DNA from 2 places in the Bradyrhizobium symbiodeficiens genome. Region 1 is predicted to be linked to the other one. Evidence: riboswitches for the same ligand, from Rfam matches in the RefSeq annotation. Region 1 holds a riboswitch; the other holds the start of a gene.

Region 1 (9,786 bases):
TGCAGGAAGCTGAAATCGGCAGTGAGACAGCCCAGCGCCGAGAACGCGCTCGATGCGCTGGGCACGACGACCTCTGCAATCCCATAGAGATCGGCGAGCCCTGCGGCATGCATGGGGCCGCCGCCGCCGAAGGCCAGCAGCGTGCAGTCGCGCCCGTCAATGCCGCGCTCGACCGTGACGCGGCGCAGCGCGCGGGCCATCGTCGCGTTGGCGACCTTGATGATGCCGAGCGCCGTTTCGGTCAGGCTCAGTCCCAACGCCTGCGCGATCGGCTCGATGACGCGCTTGGCCGCCTGGACGTCGATCCCGATGCGGTCGCCAAGCTTCGTTTCGGGGTTGAGATAGCCGAGCACGGCGTTGGCGTCGGTGATGGTTGGTTCGGTGCCGCCGCGGCCGTAGCAGGCCGGACCCGGCTCGGAACCGGCACTCTCCGGGCCGACGGTCAGGCCACCCGGGCCGTTGCGCACGATCGATCCGCCGCCCGCCCCGATGGAGTGAACGGCGAGCATCGGCTGGCGCAGCGGCTTGTCGCCGAGCATGCGGCCATCGGTCATCTCGGCCTGGCCGTCGACGATCAGGCACACGTCCGTCGTGGTGCCGCCCATGTCGAAAGTCAGCATGCGCGGCGTGCCGAGTTGGCGCGCGATGCTGACCGACGCCGAGACGCCGGCGGCCGGGCCCGACATCGCCATCACAAGCGGGCGACGCTTCACCGCAGAGATCGGGATCATCGCGCCGGCGGAATGAAACACCTGCAAGCCGGGGCCAATCGGCAGCCGCTGCTCGAGCTCGCTGAGATACTCCACCGCAATGGGCATCGCGGCGGCGTTGAACACGGTCGCCGATGTCCGTTCGTATTCGCGCGCCTCGGGATTGACCTCGTGCGACAGCGAGACATGGGCGACGACGTCCTTGAGCCGCTCGCCCAGCATCTTCTCGTGCACGGGATTGGCATAGGCGTGAAGCAGAGCCACCGCGACGCTCTGGACCCCGGTCTCCTTCAGCCAGGCAACCAGGCGCTCGATCTCCGCTTGCTCGAGCGCCTTGAGCACCCGACCCTCGTGATCGAGGCGCTCAGCAAGCCCGAAGCAGCGCTCAGGCGGCACGAGCGGCGGCGATTTCGGCGGAATGTCGAGACGGTAGAGATCGCGGCGGCGATAACGCGCGATCTCGAGCACATCGGCAAATCCTTCGGTCGCGACCAGCGCCACCTTCGGCAGCCGGCCCTCGACGATGGCGTTGGTCACGCGCGTCGTGCCGTGTACGAAGCGCCTGACCTCGCTTTTGCGCAGGCCCACCGCTTCGATCGCCTCCAGCATCGCCTGAACCGGCGCGTCGGGGCGCGACGGCACCTTTGCGATCCGCGCCTCCGATGAATCGCGCCGGATCGCGATGATATCGGTGAAGGTGCCGCCGATATCGGTGCCAACCTCCCAGTGATGTTCGGAGGAGCTCATGTGCCGGGGCAGCGACAGATGAGGCCCGAACCGCACGCCGGCCTGTTACCGTCCATTGCGAGATCCATTGCCGAACCGAGACCGCTCATCATGCATTCCTTGTCTTGCCACTGTCCGCGAGTGTGCGACAGAGCGGTCAGGTCGGGATAGGGCCAGCTTTGCCGCAAACCACCAGGCCGGTGCTGCGGCCAGCGAATTCGGCTGCACGTTTTGGTGCAGCTCTGCCCGCGCAGAGAGCATGCAGACGCGGACTGCTGAACGACGGCAGAGTGCATCGCACCACGGATTTTTCCGCGCAAACCGCCACGGCCGTTGCACTGCGATCCCAGCGACTAAAATCGTCTGTCTAATTTGCAGGCGATCGAACGGCGTTGCGCAGGGTTCGGATGCCCATGAGCTATGCACGGCGGGCGGCTCAGCCTTTCTTTATTGTACGGTCAGTAAGCGAGGATATCGTCCGGTCCGATCGATGGGCGAAAGCGCAGCCATCCGTTGGGACGAACTGGTTAGAAACCATCGAGATTAGGGCGACCTGCGTTGAAAGTCGCGATCACGGGCCAGATATTGCCTGGACCAGCCAGTCCTCTGCGGATCCCCCATCGCCTGCCATGCCCTTCTTCAGGATCAACGATGACCAGATGAACCCCGATGATCTCGGGGATTTCGATCCCGAGACCGTGCCGCGCGCCGTCGCCGCTTTCGGGGGTCACATGGTCACCAAGGGCATGGAGCTGGCCATGCACGCGCATCGCAAGGACGAGCTCGTCCTGACCATGCGCGGCCTCGTCAGGCTGGAGGCTGGACACGGCGTCTGGATCGTCCCGCCGCGTTGTGCGGTGTGGATTCCCGGTCATGTTCCGCACAGCGTCAGCGTCGCCGGCGACGTCGAGATGCACTGCCTGTTCGTCGAACCGGATGCGGTGCCCGCGTTGCCGCAGCAATGCTGCACACTGACGATCTCGCCCTTGCTCGAGCGTTTGCTGGTGCATGCCACCCATATGCCGGTCATGTACGATCTCGACGGCGCCGACGGCAGGATCGCCGCGGTACTGATCGACCAGCTGTCTCTTGCGCCCGCCGAAGAGCTGCGCTTTCCCATGCCGGCCGACGCCAGGCTGCGCCGGATCGCGAGCGCGATGATGACCGATCCTTCCGATCGCGCGACGATCGAGGACTGGAGCCGGCGCATGGCCGTTGCTCCGCGCACCCTCACCCGCATCCTCCGACGCGAGACCGGCATGAGCTTCGGCCGCTGGCGCCAACAGCTCCATATCTTGATCGCGCTTCAACGTCTCGACCAGGGCGCATCGGTCCAAGCCGTTGCGCTGGATCTCGGCTATGAGAGGGCCAGCGCCTTCGTCACCATGTTCCGCAAGGCGCTGGGCAAGCCGCCGGCGCGATATCTGGCCGAACGCCGCGTCGGCGCACACTGACCGGAATTCGCAATCGATTGTCCCGTTCGCGGAATGCGGTCTGAGGGACCATCTCGTATCCAGGCTCCGAAGCGCCCGGCGGGCGCATTGCAAGGAGCCGACCGACATGGATTCACTCAGCAAGGGCGTCGTCGCCGAATTCCTCCATCGTCTTCACCAGGAAGCGGAGGTCGCCGACGGCCCCCTGATGCAAGCCTTCGCGAACGAAGCGAACAGCCGTGACGAGATCATCAGCAAGGCCATCGCGGCCGAGAGCCGCGATCTGAACGAAGTCTATCGCGGATTTGCGGACAATTTCCTGAGCGTCTCTCCGCAGTTCGGACGCTTCCTCTACATGTGCGTCCGTGCCCGCAAGGCAAGGCGCATCGTCGAGTTCGGCTCCTCAATGGGAATTTCCGCGATCTACATGGCGGCGGGCCTGCGCGACATCGGTGGCGGGCGCCTGATCGGGACCGATCTCGAACCCGGCAAGATCGAGCGGGCACGGGCGAACGTTGCCGCCGCGGGGCTCGCCGACCTCGTCGAGTTCAGGCACGGCGATGCGCGCGAAACGCTCAGCTCCGGCCTAGGCGGCGAGATCGACATGGTCATGCTCGACGGAGCATTTACTCTCTATCTTCCAATTCTCAAGCTGCTGGAACCACATCTGAAGCCGGGCGCCGTCATCGTCGGCGAGAACGCGCTCGAGGAAGCCTCGGGCTATATCGACTACGTGCGCGATCCCGAGAACGGCTACCTCTCCCTGTCTCTACCGTTCGATCCGGGACGTGGCAACGAATTCACGATCAGGACCAGATGATCGGCGCGATGGTGAAACTGCGATGGAGCCAAACTTGAACGAGCCAGCTCACGAGCCACAGACGTCCGAGCCATCGCGGGCACCGCAGGGACGGCTGACGCGGATGTTGCTGCGATGGCTGATGCGTCCTGCGCGCGTTGCCGGCATCGAGACGCTCTCGTCCCGCTTCCGGCTTGTCGAGCTCGAAGGCGAAGCGCTCGGGAACGTCGCCTGGACGGCCGGCGAGAAGATCCAGGTCGCGATGGGCTCGGGCCTTAGCGCGCGCACCTATACGCCGATGTCGTGGGACGCCGGCAACGGCAGAATGCGGCTGCTCGCCTTTGCCCATGGCGATGGCCCCGGCAGCCGCTGGGCCAGCGGTCTGCGCGAAGGTGACACCTGCCAGTTCTTTGGTCCTCGCCGTTCACTCGACCTTACCGACCTCGGAGCGCCCATCGTTCTGTTCGGCGATGAAACCTCGTTCGGCCTTGCAGCCGCGTTGCGCGACAGCCTGCGGGCCGGCGGCGCGCTCCATCTGTTCGAAGCCACTGATATCGCGGAGTCCAGACCGGTGCTGGACTCCATCGGCCTCGGCGAGGCCAGATTAATCGCACGCAGTGCGGATGGTACCCATCTTGCATCCGCGGAATCCGAGCTGCTTCGCCTTGGCGCAAACGGCGCGCAGTTCGTCCTGACCGGCAAGGCATCCTCGATCCAGCGCGTCGGCCGCGCCTTGAAGGCCGCCGGTGTCGCATCATCGCGGATCAGGGCAAAAGCCTATTGGGCACCAGGCAAGAGCGGCCTGGACTAGAGAGGAGCCGATGTAACGGCCGGCCGTCGGTCAGGACCGCAGACGCCGCCAGCCAATCGCGATCCCGGTGACGGAGAACACCAGCCCCAACGCACATAGCCCGACGATCAGGACATCGCGCAGACGCGGATGCGCCACCAGAAACGGAAAATCCAGCGTGTGGAGCGCGCGATAGACCCAGCGGTAGGTCCGCCGCGAGGCATCCAGCCTTTGCAGCACGCTGCCATCGGCGCCGTCGATATCGAACCAGATGTCGCCGCAGCGCGAGCGGTACACCGGCGCGCCCGGAATAGCCGATTGCGCGGCGTAATCGTCGTTGCCCGCAAGAACGGACGGCACGCCACAGCCGGCAGCGAGGCGCGCCACCAGACTCTGGATCTCACGCCTATCCAGAAATCCCGCTGGTCCGTCGCGGGGCGCGTCCCCTGCCTTGATCAAGACTTGACGGTCAAGGCTCACCCGATCGCGCCGGTAGACAGTGCCGTTGATGGCAAACCATTCGATCTCCCGAGCCGAGGGTGATATCGGCTGCCGATCAGGCAAGGAGGCAGCCGTCCAATCGGGCAATGCGTTCATCACGCCTGACTCGGCGGCGGTCAATTGCCCCCGCGAGAACAGCCGGCCGTGATCCATCGAGAGCCAGCCGCTGACACTCCATGTCAGCACGAACATTGCTGCCGCAAGGCCAATGACGTGATGCAACGCGTGCCAGCCACGATAGGGCGAGGATATCCGGCGCCCGCGCAGCTTCACCCGCGCGATCCCGAGCACCGCACCAAGCATCGCCGCGATCAAGGCCAGCAATGACAGCGTCCAGACGACGCGATCCCACAGGGACCAGTTGCTTCTCAGGACCGTCGGATAAATCCAGTGCAGCACACTGCCGGCCCAATTCCAGCCCCGTTCGCGCCGCCCTGTGTCCAGGACGATCTCGCCGGTGGACGAGGAGACATAGACTTCCCTCCCCGCAGCATCGCCGAGAGCCACCCGAAACAGCGGCCGGTGGCGATCGAAGCCGTTCGGCACGCTCCACTGATCATAGTCCGAATGCGCAACGACCGCAGCCCGCGCGGCATCGAGCCCGCGATTGCGCGCGTGCTCCCTCGCGATGGCAAGCGCGGTATCGGCAATTGCAACCGACGCATCCCCTCCGTCGGAGGCGCGCACCGCGCGCACGCGCGAGGGTCCCGAGACGATGTAGACCGCGGCATCGCTCCGCTGGATCAACCGGACGCGCACGACGCCGGCGACCTCGCTCGCAGCGACCGCCTCCGCAACCGGGATCCTCGCCGCTCCGCGATCCACCGGAGCAAGACCGGCAAACCGTTCCGCTTCCGTCAGCGACGGAAACGGAACGAAGTGCATCACGATCCCCGTCGCGAACCACATCGCGAACAGCAGGCAGAACGCGATCCCGAGCCAGCGATGCACCAGGACGATCGCGCTCATCATGTGATCAGCGCCCTACCATTTGAACGCAGCCGAGAGCTCATAGGTGCGCGGCGCTCCCAGGAGGATCTGGTCGGGATAGAACGGATCGCCCCAGATCGCGTAGCGCTTGTCGGTGATGTTGCGGACACGGAAGGTCAGGCGGGCCCGGTCGACCGCGTTGAACACCGTCTTGGGGATGTCGACGAAGGCGTAGACGTCGGCCACCGTGTACGCCTTCATCGTCACGACATTGGCATCGGTGTTGTAGCGGTCGCCAACATGGCGGCCGGTGATGCCGAGCTCCACCGGCCAGGGCGTGAAGAATCGCCAGGACGCGCCGGCATTGGCCACAATGCGCGGCACGTTGGGCGGCGTATTGCCGGAGAACGAGCCGCCGGCGAAATCGTAATCGGCATAGCGCGCATCGACATAGGCGATGTTGCCCCACAGACGCAGCGGATCGATCGGACGGACCGAAGCGGCAAGCTCGACGCCCTTCGATTCCTGTCGCCCGGCGATATTGAGCGCCATGCCGCCGGCCGCGGCATAGACGTTCTTGCGCACGATGTCGTAGGCCGAGAACGACCACTCCGCCCTGTTGTCCCAGAACAGGTGCTTGACGCCGGTCTCGTAGGTGCGCGCGGTGGTCAGATCCAGATTCTGCGTCGGCAAGAGCAGAAAGATGTTGTTGGCCGAGATATCCGCGCCGGTAGCGTATTGGCTGAAGAAGGTCAGGCCGGGCACCGCCTCCCAAGTGTAGCCGATCCGGCCCGTCACAGGCGCCCAATCCTTCGTGTACGGGAAGTCCGGTTTCACGAGACCGCTCTTGTCGGTTGAGTTGCGATCGAGACCGATGTGCTCGACGCGCAGGCCGCCGACCAGCGCGAAGGTCCGCGTCAGCTTCAGCCGGTCCTCGAACGAAAGCGCCTCATTGTCGATGCGCGCGGTCTGCTGCTGCGTCGTCAGCAGGCCGTAAAAGCCACGGTTGGGATCGACCAGCGAAACGGAGTCGCCGGGAAAGTTTGCAGCGCCCGGCCTGACGAAATCGAGATAGCTCGACGACAGCGTCGTGACCAGGCGATTGTAGAAGCCTGCGATATTGGCGTCCCAGATCAAATCGGTGATGTTACCAACGAGGCGCTGGCTGTGCGCGACATAGAAGCGCTCGCGATCGACCAGGTTCGTGGTGGAATTGAAGGCCTCGATTTCGTTGTTGAACCAGGTGCGCTCCGCGCCGTAACCATACGCCTGACTTTTCAGCGTCAGGTCCGGCGCCAGCTTCAGCTCGAATCCGCCGCGCAGCCACACCTCCTGCGCGACGTTACGGTTGTCGAGGACGTTGTAATTGGTGTTGAGGGTGCGGTCGTCGATGGTCACCGCGCCGAGGTTGGTTTTGTTGTAGTTCGAGACGTAATTGCCCGAAACGATCCCACTCGTCGCATGCGAACCGCTATAGGCGATCGGCACAAGCGGCGCGCCCCAATAGGCCTTGGAGCGGTCTTCGCGATACTCGATCGCGCCCCACACCTTGAGACTGTCGGAGATGCGATAGTTGAGCTGGCCGGAGACGTCGAGCATCTTGGTATTGGTATCGTCGACAAAGCCGTTGAGCGAGGAACGGCTGATATCGAAGCGGTAATCGAGGCCTTGAACGTTGGTGCTGCCGCCCGAGCCGTAATGCGCGCGGAACGAATTCAGCGAATCCCAGGAGAAATCAGCTTCGTTCCGGATCGGTCCCGTATGCGGCTGCCTGGTGACGAAATTGATCGCGCCGCCGGCGGCGCCCTCGCCCGAGATCAGCGATGCCGGGCCTTTCAGGAATTCCACCGCCTCCAGATTGGCGGTGTCGGTGATCCGCGAGGTCATGTTCTGCGGACCGATCTTGATGCCGTTGTAGAGCGTATTGATCTGGCTGTTGGTGAAGCCGCGCATGGAGAACGCCGCGGGTTCGGCCGGATTGTCGCCGGAAGTGACGCCGACCGCACCCTGCGCCACATCCGATACGGTGCGATAACCCTGCTCGCGCATGATCTCGGCCGAGATCACCTCGACGGTCGCGGGTATCTCGCGCACCGTCAGGCCAAGCCGCGAGGCGCTTTCGGCCACGGCGTTGCTGTTGAGCGGCGTCGGGGGCGCCTCAGTCGGCACGACGGGCTTCGGCATCGCTGCTGCGGTTGCCGGCCTGCGCGCAGCCGCGCGGCGCGGGCTCTGCGCGTCCCGACCGGCCGGCCTGGCCTGCTTGCGGGATTGGGCCGGCGACACTTCGACCGGCGGCAGGGGCTCACGGGCTTGCTGCCCCAGCGCGGCGGGCAGATCGAGAGCGGCAAGAGATGTGAGCGCGGCGGACGCGAGCAGAAAGCGACGCGGTCGTACGATACGGATGGAAGACACGGTTTTGGGACCTCGGTATGACGTCAGTGGCACGTCACAGCGAACGAGGTCTCACCTTCTGGCTCTTCAGCCGTCCGATGAAGCCGAATGTCTGTACTCCCCGACCGACATCTTCGCGTGTGACCACGGCTGACGGCAGGTCTCCTGGCTCGCGGGTCGTGACCACTTCGTCGCCTTCCCGGGACCGAGCACCCCAGTGGCTTCTGACGAAGGATTCACCGCTTACAGTTGCGGGGGCAGCCACGGCGTTGGGGACAATATCCCCGCACCGTATTCCCTTTTCATCCCCTCTCGGGGAAACCGTCGCGAGCATCTAGGATTACCATCACAACAGAGTCAATGTGCCAGTTGCGGCGTTATTGCCACAACGACCAACTTCCTTGGAGATGAGCATGGAAGGCGAGACCTTCCTCTGGCTGATAAGGCACGCGCCGGTCGAGGGCGTCACAGGCACCATCCACGCTGCCGACGCGCCGGCAGATCTCGGCGATCGCGCCCAATTGGATGCCGTGCGACGGCGTCTGCCGCCGGATGCCGCGAGCTATGCCAGCCCCTCACGGCGCACGGTCGAGACGGCGCGCGCGCTGGGGCTCGAACCGGAGTTGATCAGCGAATTCCGCGAGCAGGATTTCGGCGACTGGACCGGCCATCGACACGACGAACTCAGTGCCACCGGCGACGATGCCTATGCGCAGTTCTGGAATGATCCGGCGAACGCACGGCCGCCGGGCGGCGAGAGTTTTGCGGACCAGGTCGCGCGTGTCCGGTCGGGTCTGTCGCGGATCGGCGCCGGATCGGCCACGCTCGTCGTGCATTCCGGCACCATCCGCGCCGCGCTCTGCATCGCGTTGGATCTGACACCGCAGGCTGCCCTGCGCTTCGTGATCGATCCGCTATCGCTGACCCGGATCGATCGCCTTGCGAGCGGCTGGCGCGTCGTCTCCGCCAATCAGCGGATCAGCTAGGCCTGTCAGGCACATTGGCCTGCGCAAAGGTCGCCATGTCGTTGTGGAGCGCGCAGGCGAGCCGAACCAGCGGCAGCGCAATGGCCGCGCCCGATCCCTCTCCGAGCCGGAGATCGAGGCTGATCAACGGCTGCACGTTCAGCGCGCGCAACACCAGCCGGTGTCCCTGCTCCGCAGATTGATGCGACGGCAGCAGAAACGGCTGGCACGATGGGTTGAGTCGCGCCGCTGCGAGCGCCGCCACCGATACGATGAAGCCGTCGATCAAGACCGGGATGCGGCGCTGCGCGGCCGCGATGATCGCACCTGATATCGCTGCGATCTCCAGGCCGCCGACGGCGCACAGAATTTTTTCGGCCGAGGCGCTCGCAACGCCGTGGCGGGCTATCGCCGCATCGATCACCCGCGCCTTGTGCGCGCGGCCGGCCGCATCGACCCCGGTCCCGCTGCCCGCGATCTCCTCGGCGCTCACGCCAAGCAGGCTTGCGGCGATCGCAGCCGAGGTCGTCGTGTTGCCGAT
Region 2 (9,786 bases), 1.2 Mb from region 1:
AATCCCGCCGCCTGGACCGAGGACGCCCTGTTCAAGCCCGAGACGCGGGAGAGCTTCCAGTCCCTGCTCGGCCTCGGCCTGACCGACGCCCTGCGGGCCGTGACCGACGAGCCGGGCCTCTACACGTTCTGGGATTATCAGGCCGGCGCCTGGCAGAAGAATCAGGGCCTGCGGATCGATCATCTGCTGCTGTCGCCGCAGGCCAGCGACCGGCTCGCCAATGTCGGCATCGACAGCTATGTGCGGGCCTGGGAGAAGCCGTCGGACCACGTACCGGTGTGGGCGGATCTGGATCTGGAGGCGGCGTGAACGGAAGCTTGATGGGCGGATTACGCCTTCGGCCAATCCGCCCTACGACACTGGAATCGGGGTTTTAATCCCGGCGGCCCTGCACCCACTGCTCCAGCATCTGCAGGCACATGGCGCGGTCGTCGTCGGAGGCCTTGGCGAGGGCGCGGTTGTAGTTTTCCTTGATCCAGGTCTCTTCCGCGCCGGCGCTGTCACGCGCCAGCGTCAGCCACATCAGGCCGCGCGCGGCCTGCCGCGGCAGGCGGTCGCCGTTGAACAGCATCTGGCCGAGCAGTGCCTGGGCCTGATGCTGGCCCTTCTGCGCGGCAAGGCCGAGCCAGCGCGCGCCGTACCGGAAATCCTCGCGCGAGGCGTCCGGCGTCTTCAGGTAGAGCCGGGCGAGATCGTATTGCGCGTCGGCATTGCCGAAATAGGACGCCGCATAGGAGAACATCTCCCGCGCCCGATCCGGATCCGATTTGATCTTCGAGTTCGGGATGCCGCTGAGATAATAGCGGCCGAGCGCGACGAAGGCGTTGGCCACGATCTGCGCCTGCGGCGCCGACGGGCTGTCCTCGGCATGCGCATTGGCGATCCGGCTGAAATATTCGAAGGCGCGCAGATCGTCCTGGGCGACGCCGTCGCCATTGGCGTACATGCGGCCGAGCTTCCACTGCGCGATGGGGTGACCACCCTCGGCGGCATATTGCAGCGCGCTGAGCGAGGTCTCCTGAGGCACGGCCGCCGGCGCGACCTTGCCGCGCACTCCACCCGTGACATTGGGCAAGGCGGTCACGACCGGGATGGTGGCGTCCTTCGGGTTGACCGGCGCGCCGTCGAAGGCAAGCGCCGGCGCGGCCAGCGCACTGGCCCCCAACACAAACGCAACAATGGCACGCCTAGATGTCCGCATAACACTGTTTCTCGTGCGCGCCGCCCGGATGGGTCACTGCCCCCCCGACCGCTGGTCCAACCTGTTGAGCATATTTCCAGAGCGCACCTGATGTGTGGTTAGTCGCGCGAGCGCTCCACTTGGTCTTGCGCTGGGCGAGCTCGGCGTCGCTCAATTTTACGTTAAGGGTACCGGCGACCGCGTCGATCTCGATGATGTCGCCGTCCTCGAGCAGCCCGATCGGGCCGCCAATGGCCGCCTCGGGCCCGACATGGCCGATGCAGAAGCCGCGGGTGGCGCCGGAGAAACGGCCGTCGGTGATGAGCGCGATCTTGCCGCCCATGCCCTGGCCGGTCAGCGCCGCGGTGGTCTGGAGCATTTCCCGCATGCCGGGACCGCCCTTGGGCCCCTCGTAGCGGATCACGATGACTTCGCCTTCGCGGTAGGTGCGCTTCTGGACCGCCTCGAAAGCATCCTCCTCACGGTCGAAGCACCTGGCCGGACCGGTGAACCTGAGGTTGGACATTCCCGCGACTTTCACGATCGCACCTTCTGGCGCCAGATTGCCCTTCAGACCGACCACGCCGCCAGTGACGGTGATGGGCTTGTCTGCCGGGTGCACCACGTCCTGGTGCGGATTCCATTTCACGCTCTTGAGGTTTTCGGCGATCGTGCGGCCCGTGACGGTAAGGCAATCACCGTGCAGGAAGCCATTGTCGAGCAGCGTCTTCATCAGAAGCGGTATGCCACCTACTTCAAACATGTCTTTGGCGACATAACGGCCACCCGGCTTCAAATCCGCGACATATGGTGTCTTTTTGAAGATTTCGGCGACGTCGAACAGGTCGAACTTGATGCCGCACTCATGCGCGATCGCCGGCAGGTGCAGCGCAGCATTCGTCGAGCCGCCGGACGCGGCAACCACGGCGGCGGCATTCTCCAGCGCCTTGAGGGTCACGATGTCGCGCGGCCGGATGTTCTGGGCGATCAGGTCCATGACCTTCTCGCCCGCGGTCATGCAGAAGGCATCGCGGATTTCGTAGGGTGCCGGAGCACCGGCCGAGTAAGGCAGCGCAAGGCCGATCGCCTCGGAGACGGTCGCCATGGTGTTGGCGGTGAACTGCGCGCCGCAGGCGCCCGCCGAGGGGCACGCCACGCGCTCGATCTCGTCGAGGTCCTCGTCCGACATGGCGCCGACCGAGTGCTTGCCGACGGCCTCGAACATGTCCTGCACGGTGACCTGCTGCCCGCGGAACGTGCCGGGCAGGATCGAGCCGCCATAGATAAAGATCGAGGGGACGTTGAGACGGACCATCGCCATCATCATGCCCGGCAGCGACTTGTCGCAGCCGGCGAGCCCGACGAGCGCGTCATAGGCATGGCCGCGCACGGTCAACTCGACCGAATCGGCGATGCATTCGCGCGACGGCAGCGAGGAGCGCATGCCGTCATGGCCCATGGCGATGCCGTCGGTCACGGTGATGGTGCAGAATTCGCGCGGCGTGCCGCCGGCGGACGCCACGCCCTTCTTCACAGCCTGGGCCTGGCGCATCAGGGAAATGTTGCAGGGCGCGGCCTCGTTCCAGCAGGAAGCGACACCGACGAAGGGCTGGTGGATCTGCGCGGTGGTCAGACCCATGGCGTAGAAGTAGGAGCGATGGGGCGCGCGCGTTGGCCCTTCCGTCACGTGACGGCTCGGCAGCCTCTGCTTGATGTCGGTCTTCGCGTCCATCGCAAACCAGTTTCCCCGGTGAACCCTTTCAGACCCGAAAAATCAGAGCCAAGATTTGAATCGACCTTGGGATTTCTCGTCGCCCTCGAAGATCGCCGCTGCCCTAAAACATTAGAGTGATTTTATTCATGTTCGGGTGTGGCCAAAAAGCGGCGGCGATGCGAACGGCCGGTAATGAAGGTTAAATCCGGAATGAGTGTTGCGGGGACACCACAATCGTTACCCGGAAGACACGAGTCGAACTACCGCAATACCCTCGTTGGGAGGGCCCACCACAACCTCAGATTTTGTTTCGGCAATTCACCTCCGAGTTTGCTCCACGACACGGTGACCGCGCGGCTGAGTCGGGCGCGCTCCCCTCACGAATGGCTTTCGCCTGGCGTCCCGGACAAGCCGCAACGCGCGAGCGGAGCGGCAGGGCCTGGACCAGAAAGGCGAAAGGCTGCGAAGCGGATGGATAGGCCCCGGCTCTGCAGCGCACCGTCGAACCGGACGATCCGCTGAGGCGGCAAATTGGTTCTCCAATTATCGCTGTCATTCCCCGCGCAGGCGGGGAATCCAGTACGCCGCGGCTTCTCAGTTCAATCACTGCCGTCTTGGAGTACTGGATCGCCCGCCCCTGTGCGCAAGCGCGCACAAGGCGGGCGATGACGCTGAGTGTGTGGCTGCAGACACGCCTTCGCAATCTCGCGGCGCGTTTCGCCCGAGCTTTGCTTGGTCTCGCTACCCTCTGAATCCAAGAGGGCACAGGGAAGGCCGGGTGCCGGCTGGCACCCGCGGTCCGCTGCGCGAAAAGCACGCGCAAAAAAGACCGCACAGCAGCATACAGGTGTCGCCGATCACTCGGCCTTCCCTGCGCAGTGGCTGGACGGCTTATGCCGTGATCTCCCGGGAGCCGACCATTCCTTTTGGCCTCCCTCGCCGTTCAAATTGACGATGCCGTCCACCCGGTTGGGCTCGCGCACATCTTCGAACAGCTTGACCGTGGCAACGACGGTCAGGACCACACGGTTTTGCCGTACGCACGGCCCGCCATGTCGCCGCAGTATTCCCGGGCCCTGTCGACAGAGCCGGAAACTTACGAGCGAGACGAAGCCTGACAGCGCCGTCGTCCGCACGCGGTTACGGACTCACAGGGACTACCCGCCCTGCCCGCACCTCTCGTGCCGACGCTGCCGCGTCCACCGCAACCCCGGCTCGCGAACATGACGACTTCACGTCGCCCCTCTTGGGTGAGCCGGGATGGGCGACACATACGCCGAAACCGAATTTCGGTAAAGTGGAATCTTTTTGCGTGCGTGGATTGACAGAGGGCGACACAGGCAACGGTCAGTAGCCCGGATGAGCGCAGCGACATCCGGGACAGTGCAAAATGCCGGGCGAGCGGCCCCGGATTACGCTGCGCTCCACCCGGGCTACGGTCACGATCGTCCGCTCAGGCCGACATCGCTCGCTTGGGCCCCGACGGATCGACAAGACGCACGATCTCGCAGACGGCAACGAGGCCGGCGAGCCAGACGGCGCAGGTCAGAGCGATGCGCATCACGATGGCGGCGGTGAAGGCGCCCTCGCTGCCAAGGAACGGCGTCGCGGCGAGCAGCGCGAACTCATAGACGGCAAAGGCGGCGACGAGCGCGATCGCCAGCATCAGCGGCGTGCGGCCCCGCGGCAGCAGGCCGAGCACCGTCGACGCTGCCGCGGTCGAGAGAAGCGCAGCCGCGCCGATAACAAAGCCCCAGGCAATCGTGCTGGAGTCGACTGGATAATGCAGCACGCCGAAACCGATGGTCTGGTTGACGAGCCAGGCGCCCGTGACGACGAGCAGCGCCGGGCGCTGCGGCAGCATCGCCGCGGCAACGACCGCGAAGGCCGCAAACGGCGTTGCACAGGCGAACGCGAAGCTGGCGAGCGCGCATGAGGCCGTCAGCAGCGCAAAGCAGAACATCGGCGCAAGGCGCGACGCGACCGGGTGAAGCCGGAAGCGATCGCCGCGAGACGGCAGGATGCCATGAGCCATGGTGTTGAGAGGCACGGGTGATCTCCTTCTCTTTGAGGTCTAGTACATTTGGGCGCGCGTAACAGCCTGACGTAAATCAGAACGTTGCACCGGCCTTGAGCAGATAGGTGCGGCCCGGCAGCGGATAGGCGCTGAAGCGGCCATCCGTGAAGGTGCTCGCGATGGCGTAGTCGTAGTAGAGCGCATTCAGCACATTGTTGACGCTCAGGGACCAGAAGTAGCGTTCATATCGGCCGCCGAGCTTGAGATCGATGGTGCCGTTGGCGGGGATCGGCTTCTGGGTGCCGGCCTGGTCGTTGTCCATGCGCCGTTCGCTCCAGAACCGCGCGGTCGCATCGAGCACCACATAGTCCTGCCAGATGTTCCAGGTGACACCCGCACTCGCCGTGTAGCGCGACACCAGCGGCACATCGTTGCCGGCCCAGATGCCTTCGCGGAAGACGGCACGGGTATAGGCCACGCCGGAGCGCAACAGCAGGGCGTCGTTGACGCGATAGGACAGGCTGGTCTCCGAACCGTAGCGCCGGGTCGGATCGAGATTGGTGTTGTAGAACAGGACCGGGCTGAAATGGACCTCGTTGGTGAGATCCATCAGATAAACACTGCTCTGCAGCTGCAACCCGCCGCCCTTGATGCGCAGCCCGCCCTCGATGTCCTCCGAGGTCTGGGTCTTGAGCTGGAAGGTTTGCGGAATTGAAGCGAAGGTCAGCGGGTCGAAGGACGGCCCCGAGGACAGACGCTCATCGACGTCGGGGGTGCGGAAGGCGCGCGCGGCGCGACCGAACAGCGAGACCACGTCATTGAGGCGATGCTCGGCCCCGAGATGCAGCGCATATTGGGTCTCGTTGCTCGTCAGCGGCAGCGCGCCGATGTCGGCGTTGAACGGCGCGGCCGGATCGAAATTGTCGCGTGCCGCAAGTCCGATGGTCTGCACCCGCGCGCCGTAGGAGACGTCGGTGGTGGGCGTTATCCCCAAATTGTGCTGGAAATAACCCGCGACCGTCTGCTGCCTGAGGTCGTAATTGTGCCAGGCCGCGAGCCCCTGCCCGGCGCCGCGGTTCTGTTCAAAGCTGGCATCGTAATAGTCGATGCCGGTCAGGAGCTGCGACGGCATGCCGAGCAGCAGGCTCTTCACGCTGAGCCGCGGCGTGATCGACCAATTCGTCAGATGGGAGCCAACATAGGTCGACGTGAAGAAGGCAGGAACCGGTGCCGGGCTGGAGAAGAACGCGCTCTGCTGCTTCTTGTCACGCACGCCGCCATCGACGATGAGATCGACGCCGTTGACCAGGGTCCTGGTAAAGCCCGCAGTCGCGCTGAAACCCTGCTGATTGGCGTAGTTGAACGGCGTGCTGGTCCCTCGCCGGTTGGCCCTGAGCTCGTCGAGGCCGATCGAGGGATCGACGGTGCGGCCGCCCGGCAGTCGCAGCTCCTGATTGTCGCCGGTGACAGTGAGAAATGCGGTCAGGCCGGGCGTGGTGTAATTGAGATTGCCGACGGCGTTCTTCTGGGAATAGCGATTGTTATCGCGATAGCCGTCGGTCCTGACCGCATTGCCGTAGAACGACGTCGACCACGGACCGGAATTGAGCGAGGTCGAGACATTGCCGAGCCGGGTGTTGAACGAGCCGAAGCCGGCCTCGATGCGAGCGCTCACGGGCGGTCCGCCGACGCCATTTTTGGTGATGATGTTGATCACGCCGCCGACCGCATTGTCGCCGTAGAGCACCGCACCGGAATTGCCGCGCGTGACCTCGATGCGCTCGATGGAATCGAGCGGGATGGTGGAGAGGTCCACCTGCGCCATGTCGACGTCGTTCAGCCGCCTGCCATTGACCAGCACCAGCGTGTTGGCGGTGGCAAAGGCGCCGAAGCCGCGCAGGTCCACGCCGGTCTTGGCAGCGATCGGGCCGCCGTAGAACGTCGTGATCTGGGCGCCGGGAACTTGCGTCGCGATGATCTCGGCAAGCGTCTGCGATGGCGAATGCGCGATATCCGCGGCCGTGATGACGGTCGTGGCAGCCCCGACGATGCCGCCGTTGCCGGCGGCAGTTTCACCGCCGGAGCCGGATGAGCCGACGCCATTTCCTGCCGGCGCGACATCCGCGATCGTCTTGCGCCGCGTCGTCTCGCCGTCACCGGTTGCCCTCGCGCGCGTGCGGTTCTGATCGGAGGGCTGGGTCACTTCGATCGATGGCAGCTGCTCGGCCAGGACCCGCTGGGCAAAGGCGGGAGACAGATCGAACGAATGGAAGGAAACCGATGCGAGCAGGCCGGCGGCAAGGCGCCTGGCGGCAGGGACGACACGGGACACAATTGTAACCTCGGTATGACGTCAGTGGCACGTCACAGCGAACGAGGTTTCACGGCAGAGCCATGGATTGCTCCGGTGAAGCCGATGTCTGTACTCCCCGACCGACATCTTCGCGTGTGACCACGGCTGACGGCAGGTCTCCTGGCTCGCGGGTCGTTACCTTGCGTCGCCTTCCCAGGACCGAGTTTCCCAGTGGCATGAGACGAAAGATTCACCGCTTACAGTTGCGGGGGCAGCCGTGGCGTTGAGACAAATCCTTAGCGTTGGGACGTCCCGCACCACATTCCCTTTTGATCTCCGTGAGGAGAACCGTCACCGGTCATTTAGGGGCCAACGCCTTGGCGAGTCAATCGACGGCTACGCCAGGGAACAGCTCTGCGTGGCCGGAAGCTCGCCGGGGGGAGCGGGTTCGTTCCGCTCCCCCTGCGCCGCCAGAGCCTGGCGGAGCGCGGTCTCCAGGTCCTGTTGCTGAAACGGCTTCTGCAGGATCGGAACGTGGCGGAAGTCCGCAAGCAGGCTCGCAGGACCGTAACCGGTGGCGAACACGTAAGGTATGCCGCGTTCTGCGATACAGCGCGCGACCTCGAAAGTCTGCCGCCCGTTGAGATTGACGTCGAGGACGGCAACGTCATACGAGAGCGCAGCCGCCTTCTCGAGCGCGTCATCGACGCGCGAGGCCATGCCCGCGATCTCGCAACCGGCATCGACAAGGGAATCCTCGAGCAGCATCATCACCAGCGACTCGTCTTCGACGACGAAGACCCGCTGGCCAGCCAGATCGGTTTCAGGTTTCATGAGGGCCTCCCGACAGCCATCGTTGCGATATCGAATCCGCCCAGGCTGGCGCGGATTTCATGCAGCGGCGCGCGAATGACGCAAACGACGCCTTCAGGCGCGAAGCGCAGATCGACATCGGCGCCGCCGAATTCGTGGGGCAGCCCCTGCTGAATCAGGCGGGTGCCGAACCCGCGCCGCGACGGCGGGGCCACGGCGGGACCGCCCAGCTCGGTCCAGCACAGCTCGAAGCGATCGTCGACCTTCCAGGCGAGGTCGACGGTTCCCGAACCGTTCGACAGGGCGCCATGCTTGACGGCGTTGGTCGCGAGCTCGTGCAACGCCATCGAGATGGCCAGTGCAGCCGAAGGCCGCATGCGCAGATCGGGCCCGCTGAAATTGAGCCTCGCACTCTCCGGCTCGGCATGCGCGGCGAGAGCCTCGGTCACGACCTCTCTCAGTTCCGCGGACTCCCAATTTTCCCTGACGAGCACATCGTGTGCCTTCGACAAGGCGATCAATCGCGCATCGAACGCCTTGCGCCCCTCCGCCAGGCTGGATGCGTTGCGCAAGGTCTGGAGCGCGAACGACTGCACTGTCGTCAGCGTGTTCTTGACGCGGTGATTGAGCTCGTTGACCAGCAGTTCGCGATGGCGCTCCTGCCGCTTGCGCTCGGTGATGTCGATGGCCGCGCAGACCGCGCCCTGGAACACACCGGCGGCGTCGACGATCGGAGACGCCTGGAAGATCGCGGTGACCGAGGAGCCGTCTTCGAAGCAGAGCTCGAGTTCCTCGCCTGCGACTTCCTCGCCGCGGGCCGCGCGCTGCAGCGGCAGTTCGGACGTCTCGACCTGGACGCGATTGCGAAGGACGCGGCAGGCCGGACGTTCGCCCTCGGGCGCCGACAGCGACATGTTGGTATCGGGCCGGACCCGCAATAGCCGCGCTCCATAGGCATTGCCGAAAACCCGCTTCGCCTCGCGGTCGTGGGTGAACCAGACCGCGGTCGGCACGGTGCTGACGACAGCCTCCAGTCGCGCGGCCTGGCGGCGCTGGATCTCCTCGGCATCCCTGCGAATGCGCGCCAGCTGCAGATTGGCGCGCACCCGCGCCAACAATTCGCGCGCCGAGAACGGTTTGTTGACGTAGTCATCGGCGCCGGCCTCCAGCCCCTCGACGCGGGCCTCTTCGCCGGCGCGCGCCGACAACAGGATGACGGGCGATCCACGCAGATTGTCGTCGCGGCGCAATGCGCCAAGCAGCCCGATGCCGTCGAGGCGCGGCATCATGACGTCGGACAGGATAAGGTCGGGCCGATGGTGCCTCGCGGCGTCCAGCGCGCCCTGCCCGTCGGCGAAGGCCTCCACCCTGTAGCCTTGGGCTTCGAGCAGACGCTTGACATAGTTGCGCAGGTCGGTGTTGTCGTCCGCGAGGATGATGCGCTCGCCGCTGCCACGTGTGGAGGCGTCCGGCGTCTCGCTCGTGCTCTCCAGCGTGAGATCACCGCGCAGATCCATGGCGCCCTCATCCTGCGGCAGCCAGCGCAGCGCCTCCTGGACATAGGCTTCGACTCCGCTTCCGGTCGTCAGCGTCGTCGCAAGGCGGTCGGCAACACGTTCTGCCGGCAGATGAGCCGATCCGAACGGGATCGTAACAGTGAAAACGCTGCCGCGGCCGAATTCGCTCGCCACCGTGATGGCGCCGCCGTGCTGCTTGATCAGCTCGTGCACCAGCGCGAGCCCGATACCGCTGCCCTCGAACGTGCGTCC

The links. Region 1 has a riboswitch for cobalamin ahead of CIT39_RS12815 (TonB-dependent receptor). Riboswitches for the same ligand answer to the same signal wherever they lie in the genome.
Region 2: it holds a riboswitch for cobalamin, as region 1 does, so the genes downstream of both, CIT39_RS18590 (TonB-dependent receptor) here and CIT39_RS12815 (TonB-dependent receptor) in region 1, are expected to answer to the same signal.

The regions. Positions count from the first base shown of each region.
Region 1 is NZ_CP029427.2:2,813,342-2,823,127, reverse strand. It holds gene CIT39_RS12840 (hydantoinase/oxoprolinase family protein) at 1-1,457, opposite strand, end outside; gene CIT39_RS12835 (AraC family transcriptional regulator) at 1,850-2,890, shown strand; gene CIT39_RS12830 (O-methyltransferase) at 2,997-3,689, shown strand; gene CIT39_RS12825 (siderophore-interacting protein) at 3,724-4,479, shown strand; gene CIT39_RS12820 (PepSY domain-containing protein) at 4,510-5,931, opposite strand; gene CIT39_RS12815 (TonB-dependent receptor) at 5,944-8,301, opposite strand; cobalamin riboswitch at 8,419-8,621, opposite strand; gene CIT39_RS12810 (histidine phosphatase family protein) at 8,694-9,266, shown strand; gene cobT (nicotinate-nucleotide--dimethylbenzimidazole phosphoribosyltransferase) at 9,259-9,786, opposite strand, start outside.
Region 2 is NZ_CP029427.2:3,998,625-4,008,410, forward strand. It holds gene xth (exodeoxyribonuclease III) at 1-309, shown strand, start outside; gene CIT39_RS18575 (tetratricopeptide repeat protein) at 374-1,201, opposite strand; gene ilvD (dihydroxy-acid dehydratase) at 1,188-2,912, opposite strand; gene CIT39_RS18585 (hypothetical protein) at 4,348-4,929, opposite strand; gene CIT39_RS18590 (TonB-dependent receptor) at 5,006-7,243, opposite strand; cobalamin riboswitch at 7,358-7,572, opposite strand; gene CIT39_RS18595 (response regulator) at 7,601-8,038, opposite strand; gene CIT39_RS18600 (ATP-binding protein) at 8,035-9,786, opposite strand, start outside.